Regions from separate parts of the Catenuloplanes atrovinosus genome, predicted to be linked through region 1. Evidence: riboswitches for the same ligand, from Rfam matches in the RefSeq annotation. Region 1 holds a riboswitch; each other region holds the start of a gene.
The links. A riboswitch is a leader RNA that binds a small molecule or an ion and turns the genes downstream of it on or off. The one in region 1 is predicted to bind cobalamin.
Positions count from the first base shown of each region.

Region 2: it holds a riboswitch for cobalamin, as region 1 does, so the genes downstream of both, cobN (cobaltochelatase subunit CobN) here and J2S41_RS03375 (CbtB domain-containing protein) in region 1, are expected to answer to the same signal.
Region 3: it holds a riboswitch for cobalamin, as region 1 does, so the genes downstream of both, bluB (5,6-dimethylbenzimidazole synthase) here and J2S41_RS03375 (CbtB domain-containing protein) in region 1, are expected to answer to the same signal.

Region 1 is NZ_JAVDYB010000001.1:745,147-749,928, forward strand. Features, by position in the region: gene J2S41_RS03365 (ATP-binding protein) at 1-1,077, opposite strand, end outside; gene J2S41_RS03370 (CbtA family protein) at 1,151-1,909, opposite strand; gene J2S41_RS03375 (CbtB domain-containing protein) at 1,924-2,127, opposite strand; cobalamin riboswitch at 2,161-2,336, opposite strand; gene J2S41_RS03380 (hypothetical protein) at 2,441-3,127, shown strand; gene J2S41_RS03385 (TolB family protein) at 3,388-4,335, shown strand; gene J2S41_RS03390 (cellulose binding domain-containing protein) at 4,523-4,782, shown strand, end outside.
Region 2 is NZ_JAVDYB010000001.1:1,494,165-1,498,946, forward strand. Features, by position in the region: gene cobN (cobaltochelatase subunit CobN) at 1-2,164, opposite strand, end outside; cobalamin riboswitch at 2,222-2,341, opposite strand; gene cobG (precorrin-3B synthase) at 3,225-4,529, shown strand; gene J2S41_RS06340 (precorrin-8X methylmutase) at 4,526-4,782, shown strand, end outside.
Region 3 is NZ_JAVDYB010000001.1:2,988,127-2,992,908, reverse strand. Features, by position in the region: gene J2S41_RS13390 (GNAT family N-acetyltransferase) at 1-14, shown strand, start outside; gene J2S41_RS13385 (TspO-related membrane protein) at 126-851, opposite strand; gene J2S41_RS13380 (MarR family winged helix-turn-helix transcriptional regulator) at 906-1,352, shown strand; gene bluB (5,6-dimethylbenzimidazole synthase) at 1,456-2,082, opposite strand; cobalamin riboswitch at 2,119-2,321, opposite strand; gene J2S41_RS13370 (DUF6624 domain-containing protein) at 2,356-2,856, opposite strand; gene J2S41_RS13365 (PstS family phosphate ABC transporter substrate-binding protein) at 3,462-4,782, shown strand, end outside.

The DNA of each region.
Region 1 (4,782 bases):
GCTGCCCGGCGCGCTCCACCGGGCGGCCGGCCGCAGCACGCCGCCGGGGCCGTCGACCAGCCACAGCTCCGCGTGCGCCCAGCCCAGCGTGCCGGCCACCGCCTCCAGCACGCGCGGACCCGCCTCGGCCGCGCCCGCCGCCTCGGCCAGCGCGGACGCCACCGCCAGCTCGCAGTCGCGGAAGCGCTCGGTGCGCTTGAGCTCGGTGACGTCCTGCAGTGCGATCACGGCGCCGAGCCGGTTGCCGGTCGCGTCCGCGATCGGCTGGCCGTCGACCAGCAGCACGCGCGGGTGCTGGAGCGGCGAGTCGGCCAGCACCTGGAGCCCGTGCAGTTCCTCGCCGCGGAACGCGCGGGACAGCGGCGTGTCGTCCGGCGCCATCGGCCGCCCGTCCGCGTGCCGGAGCCCGAAGTCCAGGGGATGGGTGCCGGGCGCGAACGGTTCCGGCGTCCGGCCGGTGAACCGCAGCATCGGCGCGTTGATCAGCACCCGGCGGCCGTCGGCGTCGCAGGCGACCACGCCGTCGTGCAGGTTGTCCAGCACCGCGTCCAGGAAGCGCCGGTGCCGGTCCGCGATGCGCAGCGCCTCCCGCTCGGCCACGAACGTGCCGCACACCTCGGCCGCGTGCCCGACCACGGACTGCTCCGCCGCGGTCCACTCGCGCGGCCGGTAGTCGACCACCGCGCAGACGCCGGCGATCGCGCCGGTCCGGGACCGCACCGGGTAGCCGAGGTAGGCGCGCGCGTCCGCCTGGCGCACCGGGGCGTCCGGCGGTACCCGCGCGTCGTCGTGCACGTCGTTGACCACGAGCGGGCAGCCGGAGTCGAAGATGATGCGGGCGAGCGTGGAGGCGGCGGGCACCGCGTCCAGGCTCGCCCAGGCGGCCGGCATGCCGAAGCCGCCGCTCATCAGAATGCGGCGGCCCTCCAGCAGTTGCACCAGGCCGGTCGGCGCGCCGGCGGCCCGTGCAGCCAGCTCCGCGATCCGGTCCGCGGCCTCCTGGGACAGCGAGCGGCGGGCGAGGTGGACCCAGTCCGCGTCCGTACCGGTGGCGTCGGGCGCCGTCGTCGTCGCCACCGGTCGTGTCCCTTCGTCGGGCCTGCTCCTGCCCCCTCAGGTTAAAGCGGCGAGCCACCTCAAAACCGGCAAATCACAGACCAGTGGCGGACGTGCTCCCGTCGGCCCGGGCGGCCGGCCCGCCCGTACGCGGAGTGAGCAGCAGCCCCAGCACGGCGCCCATGGTCGCCCACATGGCGGTCAGCTCGGCCAGCGACGCGACCCGGAAATCCCAGATCAGCCGCGCCGGCACGTCCGCCGGGATCTCCACGGTGCCGCCCGGCCAGATCAGCATGAGCGCGAGGTAGCCGGCGACGCCGGCCAGCACGCCGCCGGTGACCGCGAGCGGCGCGGACCACCCGCGCTCCACCAGCACCTGCCGGACCAGCACGGCCAGCCAGGCGATCGCCACGCCGGCAGCGATGAGTGACAGGTACTGCGCGGTGCGCGCGCCCACCGTGTCCGGATCGCCGACGGCCGGCGGGTTCGCCGGGTACTTCAGCGCCGGGACCAGTGAGAACGACACGAACCCGAGGAAGGCCAGCAGCACCGCCCGGCCGAAGTCGGTGCGGGCCGGGAGCCGGTGCCGCACCGTCGCGAACACCACGGCCAGCACCAGCGCCAGGCAGACCGCGACCGCGACGGCCGCGACCATGCCGCCGGCCACCTGCATGGCGCGGCCGACCAGCGGCTCCTCCGCGGGCGTGCCCGCGGACCTGGCCTCCTCCACCGCGAGGGCCCGCGCGATCACCGGCTCGACGACGGCGAACGCGACGACCGACGCCACCACGCCGGCCGCGACGCCCGCGAGGGCGCCGCGCCGGAGGATGCCGCCCAGCGTGGGCGTGGTCATGTCCCGTGCCGCGGTCAGTGGCACGGAACGCCGAGCGCGTGCCGGCCGTCGTGGGTGAACTCGTGCAGGTACGCCGCGATCTGGCCGGTGGTGACCAGCCCGTTCTCCTGGAGCAGCAGGTAGACGACGCCCAGCGCGACGACGGCCAGCAGCCAGGCGATCAGCGGGACCCGGATCGGAGCGACGACGTCGGCACCGGTGGAAACGGTCGGCGGCATGATGGTTGATCCTCTCGTCCATGCCTCGTGGCGATGTGATGCGACGCCATGGCCGGTCTCCTGGCTCCCGGATCATCACGCCCGCCCCGGCCTTCCCAGATCCGCGCGGATCCGGTGGCGAGGGTGGAACGGGCACTCCCCGGTCACAGTGGCGAGGACCGCGCCGGAATCACACCGGCTTCCCGAGCACCATGGCCAGCGCAGCGTACCGCCGCCCGAAATCCCCGGACAAGGGGCCATGATCAATCTTGGTGCGGGCGGGCTGTGGCCATGCCGTCACCGTGGGTGGGAAATGTCGTACCCGTCGATTAGTATGTGTGTACGAAAGACGCCACCCCACCAGGGAGGATCTTCAACCGTGCCCACTCTGGAGACCGATCTCACGCCGTACGCGACGATGCTCTCGTTCACCCGCTACGTCGGCCGCACCGGGCCGAAGAAGGCCTCGTTCGTCAGCGGGCTGCGCCGGGCGCGGCAGACCAAGTCCGGATTCAACCCGCACGGGCAGCTCGTCAAGGCGCTCAAGGCGGACATCCAGTTCCGCACGCCGGGCACCCACCTGGCCGCGGTGGTGCAGGCGGTCAAGCCGCGCTGGCGCCCGCTCTACGAGGCGTCCACCGCCGGTGCCGCGCGCTACCTGGAGACGCTCGGCGACCTCGACAAGGTGTGGCTCGCCCAGACCCGCGACGCGCTCGCGGTGATCGGCGGCCTGCCCGTCAAAATCAACCCCCACCTCGGCCTGCGGTACGAGGGAGGTCGCGCCGAGGCGGTGCGCCTGCACTTCGACGAGACGCCCCCCGGCGACGAGGCCGTGGTCGCCACGCTGCACCTGATGGCCGCGCACATGGACCAGATCCTCCCGCACGCGGAACCGGTCCTGGTCGACGTCCGCCGCGGCGCCGTCTTCCGCGCGGACCCGGCCACCCGGCCGGCGGACATCGACCGCTGGCTCACCGGCGAGGCCGCCGCCTTCGCCGCCATGTGGTCCGCCGCCTCGTAACGCCCGGCGTCCCGGCCCGCGCCAGAACGGCGCGGGCCGCGCGCTCTCCGTGCGGGCCGAGCGTCACTCCCGTGCGGCGCGATCCCGCCCAGCCGCCCACTCCCGCCCCGCGACCCGCCCGATTTGGGGTGATTACGCCGAATTGACCGACTGGGGTCGTAGGGTGCCAACCGGGAAGCGCTCAGGTGCCGTTCGGTTGCGACGATCGTCTCCCCGTGGAGATATGCAGGAGCGCGGAGCCGCGAGCCCGGGAGACCGTCATGCGCAAGACCCTCAGCCGATCCCGCATCGTGCGCGGCGCCGCCGTCGCGCTGACCGCCACGGTTGCGATCACCACGCTCACCGCCACCACCGCGCGGGCGCGGGCCGCCACGACGCCGGACCTGGCCTTCGTGCGCGACGGCAACGTCCTGCTGCTGCGTGACGGCGCCGAGAAGCAGCTCACCAAGGGCGGCGGCGCGGCCCGGCCGCGCTGGTCGCCGGACGGCACGCGCATCGCGTACCTGCTGAAGAACCGCCTTTGGATCATGAACGCGGACGGCAGCGGCCAGCGCGCGCTCGACGGGCACCCGTCCGGCGGCGCGGACTGGTCGCCGGACGGGAAGTGGCTGGCGTTCGCGGCGCCCGGCTGCACCGGTGGGCCGGTCGTCTACCGCATCGCCACCACCGGGAAGGGTCGTCCCGAGGTGCTGTTCCCGGCCGAGTGCAAGGGTCAGCCGCTGCCCACGGAGAAGCCCGAACCGGCCCGTGGCGGCACCATCGCGGAGCGGATCGCGGTGGACGACACGGTCTCCTGGGCGCCGGACGGCACCCGGATCGCGTTCCGCGGCGGACTGTGCGAGTCCGTCTTCGACGCGTGCCTGACCATCGGCACGGTGGCCGGCGCGAAGGAGCGCGCGGTCGCCACGTTCGGCGGCGGCGGGCAGGGGAGCGGGTTCGCGACCGTGCCGTCGTGGCGGCCGGACGGCGCGCGCCTCACCTGGACGGCCGCCACCTCGGCGAAGCTGTCCGTGATCGAGTACGACCCGGCCACCGGGGCGAAGCGGACGCTCGGCCTGCCCGGCGACCGGGAGTTGAGCTACCAGACCACGCGCACCGCGTACGTCACCGGCGAGCGCGCCGGCCGGTCCTGGCTCTTCCGGCTGGACACCGACGGCGGCGCGCGGGTGGCGCTGCGCCAGGGCTCGCAGCCCGACCCCCGCCCATAGACGATCGTTGACATATGATGGCGCCGGAGCCGTACCGGCCCGTCGTGCGGGAGGCAGGGCAAAGCCTCCCCCCACCAGCCGTCGGGAGTCTCGCCACGCTGCCCGGCTGCCGCCCCGACCGCCCACCCCCCGGGCGGACCGCGGCAGCGCCTTCCGGAACCCGCAGCGACCCGTTCGGAGATGAGTCATGCCCGCACGACGACGCCCCCGCCTGCCCGGCATCCTCGCCACCATCGTCACCATCACCGCGGCCGTACTCGCGCTGATCACCATCCAGCCCGCGCTGGCCGAGGTGGACCGACAACCCCGAACCGCCGCCGATCCGGTACGGATCATGGCGCTCGGCGACTCGATCACCGGCTCGCCCGGCTGCTGGCGCGCGCTGCTCTGGCGGCAGCTCCAGACCGCCGGCCACACCGACACCGACTTCGTGGGCACGCTGCCGCC
Region 2 (4,782 bases), 750 kb from region 1:
CCGCCTCCACGGCGTCCACCTCGGACTTCGGCGCGGACCCGTCCTCGGCCAGGCCGAGCGCCTCGCGCAGTCCGGGCAGCGCCGCGACCCGGCCGGCCCACATCTGCCGCGCGCGCAGCATCGCCAGCACCAGGTTCACCCGGGCCTCGCCGCCCGGCGCCTCGCCCAGCACGTGCAGCCCGTCGCGGATCTGCACGTCCTTGACCTCGCACAGCCAGCCGTCCACGTGCAGCAGGAAGTCGTCGAACTCCGCGTCGTGCGGCCGGTCGGTCACGCCCAGATCGTGATCGAGCTTTGCGGCCTGCAGCAGCGTCCAGATCTGCGCGCGGATCGCCGGCAGCTTCGCCGGGTCCAGCGCCGCGATGGTCGCGTGCTCGTCCAGCAACTGCTCCAGCCGGGCCATGTCGCCGTACGACTCCGCGCGCGCCATCGGCGGCACCAGGTGATCGACGAGCGTGGCGTGCGCACGGCGCTTCGCCTGCGTACCCTCGCCGGGGTCGTTGACCAGGAACGGGTAGATCAGCGGCAGGTCGCCGAGCGCCGCGTCCGGCCCGCACGCGGCGGACAGGCCCACGGTCTTGCCGGGCAGCCACTCCAGGTTGCCGTGCTTGCCGAGGTGCACGACCGCGTGCGCGCCGAAGTTCGCCGCCAGCCAGCGGTAGGCGGCCAGGTAGTGGTGGCTGGCCGGCAGGTCCGGGTCGTGGTAGATCGCGACCGGGTTCTCGCCGAACCCGCGCGGCGGCTGCACCATCACGACCACGTTGTTGCCGCGCAGCGCCGCCAGCACGATCTCGCCGTCCGGGTCGCCGCTCCGGTCGACGTAGAGCTCGCCCGGCGCCGGCCCCCAGTGCCGCTCGGTCTCCTCGCGCAGCTCCGCCGGCAGCGTGGCGAACCAGGCGCGGTACTCCGCCGCGGGGATCCGGATCGGGTTGCCCTCCAACTGCTCCTCGGTCAGCCAGTTCGGGTCCTGGCCGCCGGCCGCGATCAGCGCGTGCATCAGCGCGTCGCCGTCCTGCGCCGCCACGCCGGGGAACTCGCCCACGTCGTACCCGCGCTCGCTCATCGCCCTGAGCAGGCGCACCGCGGAGGCCGGCGAGTCCAGGCCGACCGCGTTGCCGATCCGGGAGTGCTTGGTCGGGTACGCCGACAGCATCAGCACGATCCGGCGCTCCGCGGGCGGGACGTGCCGCAGCCGCGCGTGCCCGGCCGCGATGCCCGCCACCCGCCGCGCCCGCTCCGGGTCGGCCACGTAGACGGTCAGCCCGTCGGCGTCGGTCTCCTTGAACGAGAACGGCACCGTGATGATCCGGCCGTCGAACTCCGGCACCGCCACCTGCGTGGCAGCGTCCAGCGGTGACAGCCCGTCGTCGTTGCCGTCCCAGGTCGCCCGGTCGCTGGTCAGGCACAGCCCCTGCAGGATCGGCACGTCCAGCCGCGCCAGCTCGCCCACGTCCCACGCGTCGTCGTCGCCCCCGGCCTGCGCCGCCGCCGGCACGATCCCGCCCGCGCCGCCGGCCGCCAGCACGGTCACGATCAGCGCGTCGGCCTCGCGCAGCGCCTCCAGAAGATCGTCATCCGGGGTACGCAGCGAGGCGCAGAAGATCGGCAGCGGCCGCGCGCCGGCGTCCTCCACCGCGTCCGCGAGCGCGTGCACGAACCCGGTGTTCCCCGCCATGTGGTGCGCGCGGTAGTACAGGATCGCGATCGCCGGGCCGTGCGGGTTCCTCGGCTCCGGCCGTTCCAGCCGCCCCCACGCCGGTGCCGGCTCCGGCGCCGCGAACCCGTGCCCGGTGAGCAGGATCGTGTCGCTCAGGAAGTGGTGCAGCTCGGCCAGGTTCGCCGGCCCACCGTGCGCCAGGTACATGTGCGCCTCGGCCGCGAGGTTCGCCGCCACCGTGGACAGCCGCATCAGCTCCGCGTCCGGCGCCTGCTCCCCGCCGAGCACCACGACCGGCCGCTGCTGGGCCAGGAGCGCGTCGATGCCCTCCTCCCACGCCCGGTGGCCGCCCAGAATCCGGACCACCACCAGATCCGTACCCTCGGTAAGCCCGTCCAGATCCTCGACCGCGGTGCGGGCCGGGTTCGCCAGCCGGAAGTCCGCGCCACTGGCACGGGCACTCAGCAGATCGGTGTCGGACGTCGACAGCAGCAGGACGCGGGGCACCGCGGGCTCCTCCCCGGGGTCCTCGCCCCAGATCGTGACGGTTGACGCGGCGACCGGAGTCTCCTGGCTCCCGGATCGGCGCTCGCCCCGACCTTCCCGCCATCACGGCCGTGGTCGTCCTGGGGTCCGCTCCCCGGTGACAGTGGCGGGACCGCGCCGGACTCCCACCGGCTTCCTCCACCGTCGCCGCGCGCTCATTGTGCAGCCCTCCCACTCTCCCGATCCTCGCCCCCACCCGTCAAGCCACCCCCAGTGATCTTGCTCGCCCTCCCCACCCTCGCCTCTGGTCGCCTCATCTCTGATCGCCTCGCCTCTGGTCGCGTCGCCACGCCATGCGTCGCCAAGCCATGCGTCGCCACGCCACGCGTCGCCACGCCACGCCACGCCACGCGTCGCCACGCCACGCGTCGCCACGCCACGCGTCGCCTCCCGCCGCCCGACCTCGGGTGGCCTGGCCTCGTATTGCGTCGGGTCCGCCCGTTCCCGACTCGCCCGACTCCGCCTCGCATCTCTCCGCCTCGCTCAGGTCACATACGGCATTCCCGATATGCGGCCTTTGCCGATCGGGCGCGGTTGACCGATAGCTAACCGCCTCGTGGTCCACCTGCGAGTTGTATGCGGGCATTCATGTCGTGCGCGCGCTCATAAAAGATGAAATATCGGGCGCGGAGCGCCCGATCGAGACTGCTGAGCGTGTCCCGCCGAAGTGGCGGCTTCGCCCGCGTTGCGTCCTGCGCCCACGCTGGCGTGCCTCGCTCACGCTGGCGTGCCTCGCTCACGCTGGCGTGCCGCGCTCACGCTGGCGTGCCGCGCTCACGCTGGCGTGCCTCGCTCACGCTGGCGTGCCTCGCTCACGCTGGCGTGCCTCGCCCACGCTGACGTGCCGCGCCCACGCTGACGTGTGGCTCCGTTTGCCGGCGCCGTGCGCGTCGCGTCGGGCGCGCGTCCCTACGAATACGTCCCCCGTCCCCGCGCGGCGGGTGGGGGCGGTTGTGACGCACGTCGGGCTTGCGTGGCCGAACGTGAAGCGACCTCCGCGACAACCCGTAGTATCCGCCGCATGTCCCCGACTCCCGTCCCCGGCCGGCCGGCCGCGCCCGTGGTGGCGCGCACCGCGCCGTCCGGCGGCGTGGTGGTGCGCACCGGGCCGGATGCCTGCCCGACCGCGCTGCAGGTGCACGCCGCCGCGGACGGTGGTCTGGCCCGGGTGCGCATCCCCGGCGGGGTGGTCACCGCGGACCAGGCCCGCGTGCTCGCCCGCGCCGCCCGTGAGCTCGGCGACGGCCACCTCGACCAGACCTCGCGCGGCAATCTTCAGCTCCGCGCGCTCCCGCCCGGAGCCGAGACGGAACTCGGCGCCCGCCTGGCGGAGGCCGGCCTGCTGCCGTCCGCCACGCACGAGCGCGCCCGCAACATCGTCGCGTCGCCGCTGAGCGGCCTGGACGGCGCCGGCCTGGCCGACGTGCGCCCGCTGATCGGCGAGTTGGACGCCGCGCTGTGTGCCGCGCCCGCGCTCGCCGCGCTCTCCGGCCGCTTCCTCTTCGCGCTCGACGACGGCCGCGGCGACGTGGCCGCGCTGCACGCCGACATCTGCCTCGCGGCCGTCGCCGGCGGCGGGTTCGCGCTGCTCCTCGACGGCGTCGACCACGGCGTGCGCACTCCGGCGGGCGACGCGCCCGGGCTCGCGGTCGCGGCGGCCGAGGCCTTCCTCGCGGAGCGTGCCGCACAGGGCTCCGCCGGCTGGCGAATGTCCGAGATTGATCAGGGTGCGACGCGCGTCGCCGCCCGCCTCGGCGCCACCGCCGCGCCCGTGCGCGAGCGGCGCGACCCACCCGCCCCGCCGGCCGGCGTGATCGGGTCGGGCGCCGCGCTCGCCGTGATCGTCCCGCTCGGCCGGATCTCCGCCGGACAGCTCGACCTGCTCGCCGACCTCGCCGCCGAGGGCGCCGGCGAGCTGCGTTTCACGCCCTGGCGGGGCGTGGTCGTCCCCGGACCGGCGGACGCCGCCCGCCCGGCCGCCGCCGGGCTCGTCACCGGCACGGATTCCCCCTGGTACGGCGTGACCGCCTGCGCCGGCCGGCCCGGCTGCGCGAAGTCCCGCGCCGACGTCCGCGCGGACGCCACCGCCGTGGTCGCGCTCGACCCGCCGCGGGTCGCGCCGCGCGCGCTCCCGGTCCACTGGGCCGGCTGCGAGCGCGCCTGCGGCCACCCCGCGACGCCGCACGTGCTCGTGCTGGCCACGCCGGGCGGCTACCGCGTCGACGGGTCCGACGATCAGACCGCCGCCGACCTCGACCGGCTCGCCGCCGTGGTCGCCGGTGCCCGCACCAACCCGACGTACCCCGCACAGGAGACCGGCGCGTGACCGTTTACGACTATGTGCGCGACGGGGCGGAGATCTACCGCCGCTCGTTCGCCACGATCCGCGCGGAGGCGCGGCTCGACGGACTGCCGGACGACGTCGCGCGCGTCGCGGTCCGCATGATCCACTCCTGCGGGATGACCGACCTGGTGGACGACCTCGCCTACTCGCCCGGCGTGGTGGCCCGGGCCGGGGAGGCGCTGCGCGCCGGCGCCCCCATCCTCTGCGACGCGCACATGGTCGCGGCCGGGGTCAC
Region 3 (4,782 bases), 2.2 Mb from region 1:
GGCACACCTCCTAGGGCAGCCTAGGAGGCTGGATTGATGCCGTTCCCATGTGCGGCGTGGCCGCGGCCTGGTGGCGGTACCGGTCGAGCGGGTGAGCACGCCGCGGGCGCCGGGTGAGCGTGGCCCTACGTGCGGCGGCGGGACACCGGGCGGAGGGCCGCCAGCGTGATGGCGGCGGCGCCGGCCGCGGCGGCGAGGCGGACGGCTCGGGGGCGGTGCCGGGTGAGCGCGGTCGTGGCCAGGCCCCAGGCGGAGCTGAGGGCCAGCGGGACGGCGCCGCGGCGGCTGGTGGCGACGGCCGTGGCGACCGCGGTGGACGCGGCCACCAGCCCGGCGGTGCCGCCGGCGACCATCCGGGGCCCGGTGCGGTCGGCGCCGGCCGCGACCGCACCGGCGGCGACGTTCACCGTGCTCGCCAGCGCGGTCCAGCCGAGCAGCAGGCCGGTGCTCGCCGGCGTGACCGCCGCACCGCCCGGCCCGCCCTGCACCCGAGCGTGCGCGACCGCGGCGAAGGCCGTGGCCAGCGGCAGCAGGTACGGCGTGTAGCGGAACCGGTCCGTCTGGGCAGCGAGCGACCAGGCGGTGTTGACCAGGTATGCGCCGGTCAGCGCCCACCCGGTGCGCCGGCTGACCGGATCGCCGCGGCCGGACGGCCGGCACTGGGCGACGGTCGACGCGATGCAGCAGGCGAAGATCGGGGCCCAGACCGTGAAGGCGTAGTCCGGTGGGGTGATCACCGTGTCGTACCGCCGCGTCTGTTCGCCCCTGCCGACGAGCGCGCCGAGGTTGGGCGTCGCCACGAACGCGGTGCAGGCGGTGGCGAGCGCGAGGGAGCGGATCCGGTCGCCCATGAGAACCTCACATACGAAGTAGCTTAATTTCTGAGTCATCGTATGCTCGTTCGCGTGTCTCAGCATCCGCACGCCACCGGCGATCTCGCCTGGACCGTGCACCACCTCGCCGTCGCCGCCGCCGAGCTGGACGCGGCGATCGCCCGCCGGATGGGGCTCACCGCCGGCGACTACCTGGCGCTCAAGCACCTCGCCGTCTCCCCCGCGCCGGTCGGGCCGGTCGAGCTGGGGCGCATGCTCGGCATGACCTCGGGCGCCGCGACCGGCCTGGTCGACCGGCTGGTGCGGGCCGGGTACGCGCGCCGCGAGCCGCACCTGACCGACCGCCGCCGGCAGACCGTCACCACCACGCCGCTGGCCCGCGAGCGGCTGCTCGACGAGTTGCGGCCGCTGGCGGACGACATCGCCAGCGCCACGGCCCGGCTCACGGACGGGCAGCGGCGTACCGTGGCCGAAACGCTCGACCGCCTCGCCACGCTGCACCGCAAGCACGCGCGGTGACCGGCCCGGATGGGCCGAGACGCCCCGCGCCGACGCAGTTGCCGGCCGGCCGCCGCGCTCCCGTCGATGATGCCCGTCCGCCCCGGCACGACGGGCGGGTGCCCTATCCGCCCCAGCGGTCCTCGTGGCGGGCCAGGTGCAGCGGGCGGCGGTGGCGCCAGCCGTGGCGTTCCAGGTCCGGGGTGTCCTGGAGGTGGGTGACCGGCCCCACGCAGAGCCAGGCGACCGGGCGGATCCCGGCCGGGATGCCGAGCAGGTCGCGGACGAAGTCCTCGCGGTAGAACGACACCCAGCCGACGCCGAGCCGCTCGGCCGTGGCCGCCAGCCAGAGGTTCTGGATGGCGAGGCAGGCGGAGTACAGCCCGGCGTCCGCGATCGCGTGCCGGCCCAGCACCGCCGGCCCGCCCCGCTCCGGGTCGTAGGTGACCACGATGGACAGGGTGGACTCCAGCACGCCGTCGATCCTGATGCGGGCGAACCGGTCGGCCGCGTCGCCGTCCAATGTGGCCGCGAAAACGTCCCGCTCCCGGCGCACGTGCTCGTGGAAGGCCTCGCGCGGCTCGCGGCCGCGGACCAGGATGAAGTCCCACGGCTGGGACAGGCCGACGCTCGGTGCCGCGTGCGCCGCGCCGAGGATGCGGTCCACGGTGGCGTCCGGGACGGGCGCGCCGGTGAACTCGCCGCGCACGTCACGGCGGCGGTGGATGACGTCGTACAGGTCGTGGATCACGGCAGGCTCCCGCTGCGCTCTCGCCCCGGGCATGCCGGGGTCACCAGGCGCGAGGCCGGTCTTCGGACTCCCGGATCGTCACCCCACCGCCCGCCTTCCCGGCCTGACGGCCAGTGGCTGCGCGTGCGCGCGTGGGCGGCGGCTCCCCGGTCACCGCGGCGGGCCCGTGCCGGATTCACACCGGCTTCCCAGATTCTCCCCGCCGTCGCCGCCGGGGCACCTCGCAACAGTTCGTGCCACCCGCACCATACCGCGTCCCGGCTTCCGGGCCGATCAGGCCGGCGCGTGCCTGGCGACGTGGACGGCGAACGGGTCGAGGCCGACCCCGGCACGCCGCTCGTCCAGCCGGTCCGGGTCCTCGCACGGCCACGGGACCGGGGCGCCGTCGACGACCCCGGCGATCTGAGTGCCGTAGATCTGCGGGCGGCCCTCGTTGACCAGCAGGCGGTCGGTCAGCATGGCCAGCTGCGCGGCGTCGCCCTTCCCCGCGTGCACCGCCTCCGTCATCAGGGCCAGCGCGCGGCGTTGCAGGTGCAGGTGCCGGTCCGCGTGCTGCGCCACCAGCCACGCCCGCCGGGCCGCCTCCGCGCCGACGAGGTCCGCGGTCGGCCACCCGTGCTCGTCGATGATCTCCGCGAGCCGGTCACCGTTGCGGACGGTGACCCGCCGGTACGCCAGCCGGGCGGCGTAATCCGCACCCAGCGCCCCGGCCTGCAGCCGCCGGTCCTCGTCCGTCATGTCGATCAGTTCCTGCGCGAGTGCCTCGTCAACCATGCCGTGGACGCTAGACGAGCGCGAATCCATGCCCGTCGACCCGGAGTGACACATCGGTGCATGTGGATGGGAAATACTTGTAGGGGCAGGAAATCACCGGACGGCCCGGCCGGGATGCGGCTCCGGCCGCCACGGCACGGCGAACATGCCACGAACACATCCGGACCACGGCCCTTCTCGCGGATACGCGATGCGCGGATGCGCGGGTCACAGGCGCGCGGGAAGCGGGTCGACCGCGGCGGCCGGGGCGCGCCGGCGCTCGGTGACGCTCGACGGGCCGCGACCGCCGATGCCGCTCGGCTCGTCGTCGCACGCGGACCCGCCGGCCGTGGTGGACCGGCATCTTCGTGGCCCTTGGTGGCTTTCTCGCATGCGTTGGATACCTTGTGACGTGTCGATTCCGGACAGTGAACAACGCTTAGTTCATATTGCGCGAACTGCGGGTTAACGAACGGGGTACACCAGTGGCTTTAACGGTGGTGGCGGAATGGCTCGCCGACAATATGGAAGGGCCGTTCGGCCTGGCCCTGGCCCTGTTGATCATCGGCGGCGGCACGTTTCTGAATTACCTCCGGACCCGGCGGGAAAAGATGCTGTCGTTTCGGGTGCGGTTCAATTCCCGGCTCGGATTCGATCCGCCGGACGCCGGTAACGTCGTGCGGCTGATCGGGCCGGACCGCACCGAGATCCCGGACCCGGGCATGGTGGTCGCGCGCATCAAGAACGTGGGCCGCACGTCCATCACCGAGCACGACTACGTGCACCAGCTCGGGCTGACGTTCCCGGGCAACACGCGCCGGCTGGTCACCGTGGACGTCACCGAGGCCCGGCCGCCGGACCTGCAGGATCTGCTCACCGGCCGCGGCTTCGAGGTCCGGGACAACAAGATCATCCTGCCGAAGGTGCACCTCAACCCGGGCAGCGAGTTCAAGCTGGTGGCGCTGCTGGAGCACACCAGCGGCGAGGGCAAGCCGGAGGTGCAGACCAACGGCATCCTGCGCAACGGCCGGATCTTCCTGGACAGCGACGGCCGGCGGCTGCGGCGCAGCACCATCATCGGCGGCGCGCTGACCACGCTGCTGGCCGGCGCGCTGGTCGCGGTGCTGCTGATCAACAGCCAGGGGCCGGACATCCCACCCGGGCCGACGTGCGCGACCGGCACGCTCACCGTCACCGGTTCCAGCGTGTTCACCGGCGTGGCGGAGCAGTTGGCGCAGCGGTACATGGCGAACTGCCCGGGCTCCACGATCACGGTGGACGGCTCCACCAGCGTCGAGGGCCTGGCCGGGCTGAAGAACGCGCCACCGGAGGAGCGGTTGAAGCTGCTCACGCTGGCGGAGGGGCGGTTCGACGGCAGCCCCGAGTTCCAGAACCTGGAGATCGCGGCCACGCTGGCGATCGTGTCGTACACGTTCGTCCTGCACCCGGGCGTGCCGGTGAGGGAGCTCTCGCGTACCGAGCTCAAGAAGATCTTCCTGGGCCAGACCACCAACTGGAACCAGGTCCAGGTGGAGGACGGCGTAACCCTGCCGGACCTGCCGATCCGCGTCGTCGGCCGGCGGAACACCTCGGGCAGCCGCCTCGTCATCGAGAAGCAGCTGCTCGACGGCGAGCCGGCGCCGCAGATCACGTCCGACACCTGCGAGGCCCGCCGGGCCGGGCTCGGTGCGACCGGCCCGATCCTCTGCGAGCAGGACGGCACCAGCGACGTCGTCACCGCGGTCAACCGCTACCCGGGCGCGATCGGCTACGTCGACCTGCCCAGCGCGGTCACGGCCGGGACGTCCGTGGCCCAGATCAAGGTGGGCGGGCACGGCGCTACGCTCGAGGACATCGAGAGCGGCTACCAGTTCTGGACGGTGGAGTACCTGTACAGCTACGGCCCGACGACCGAGACCGATCCGCTGACCCGCTCGTTCGCCACGT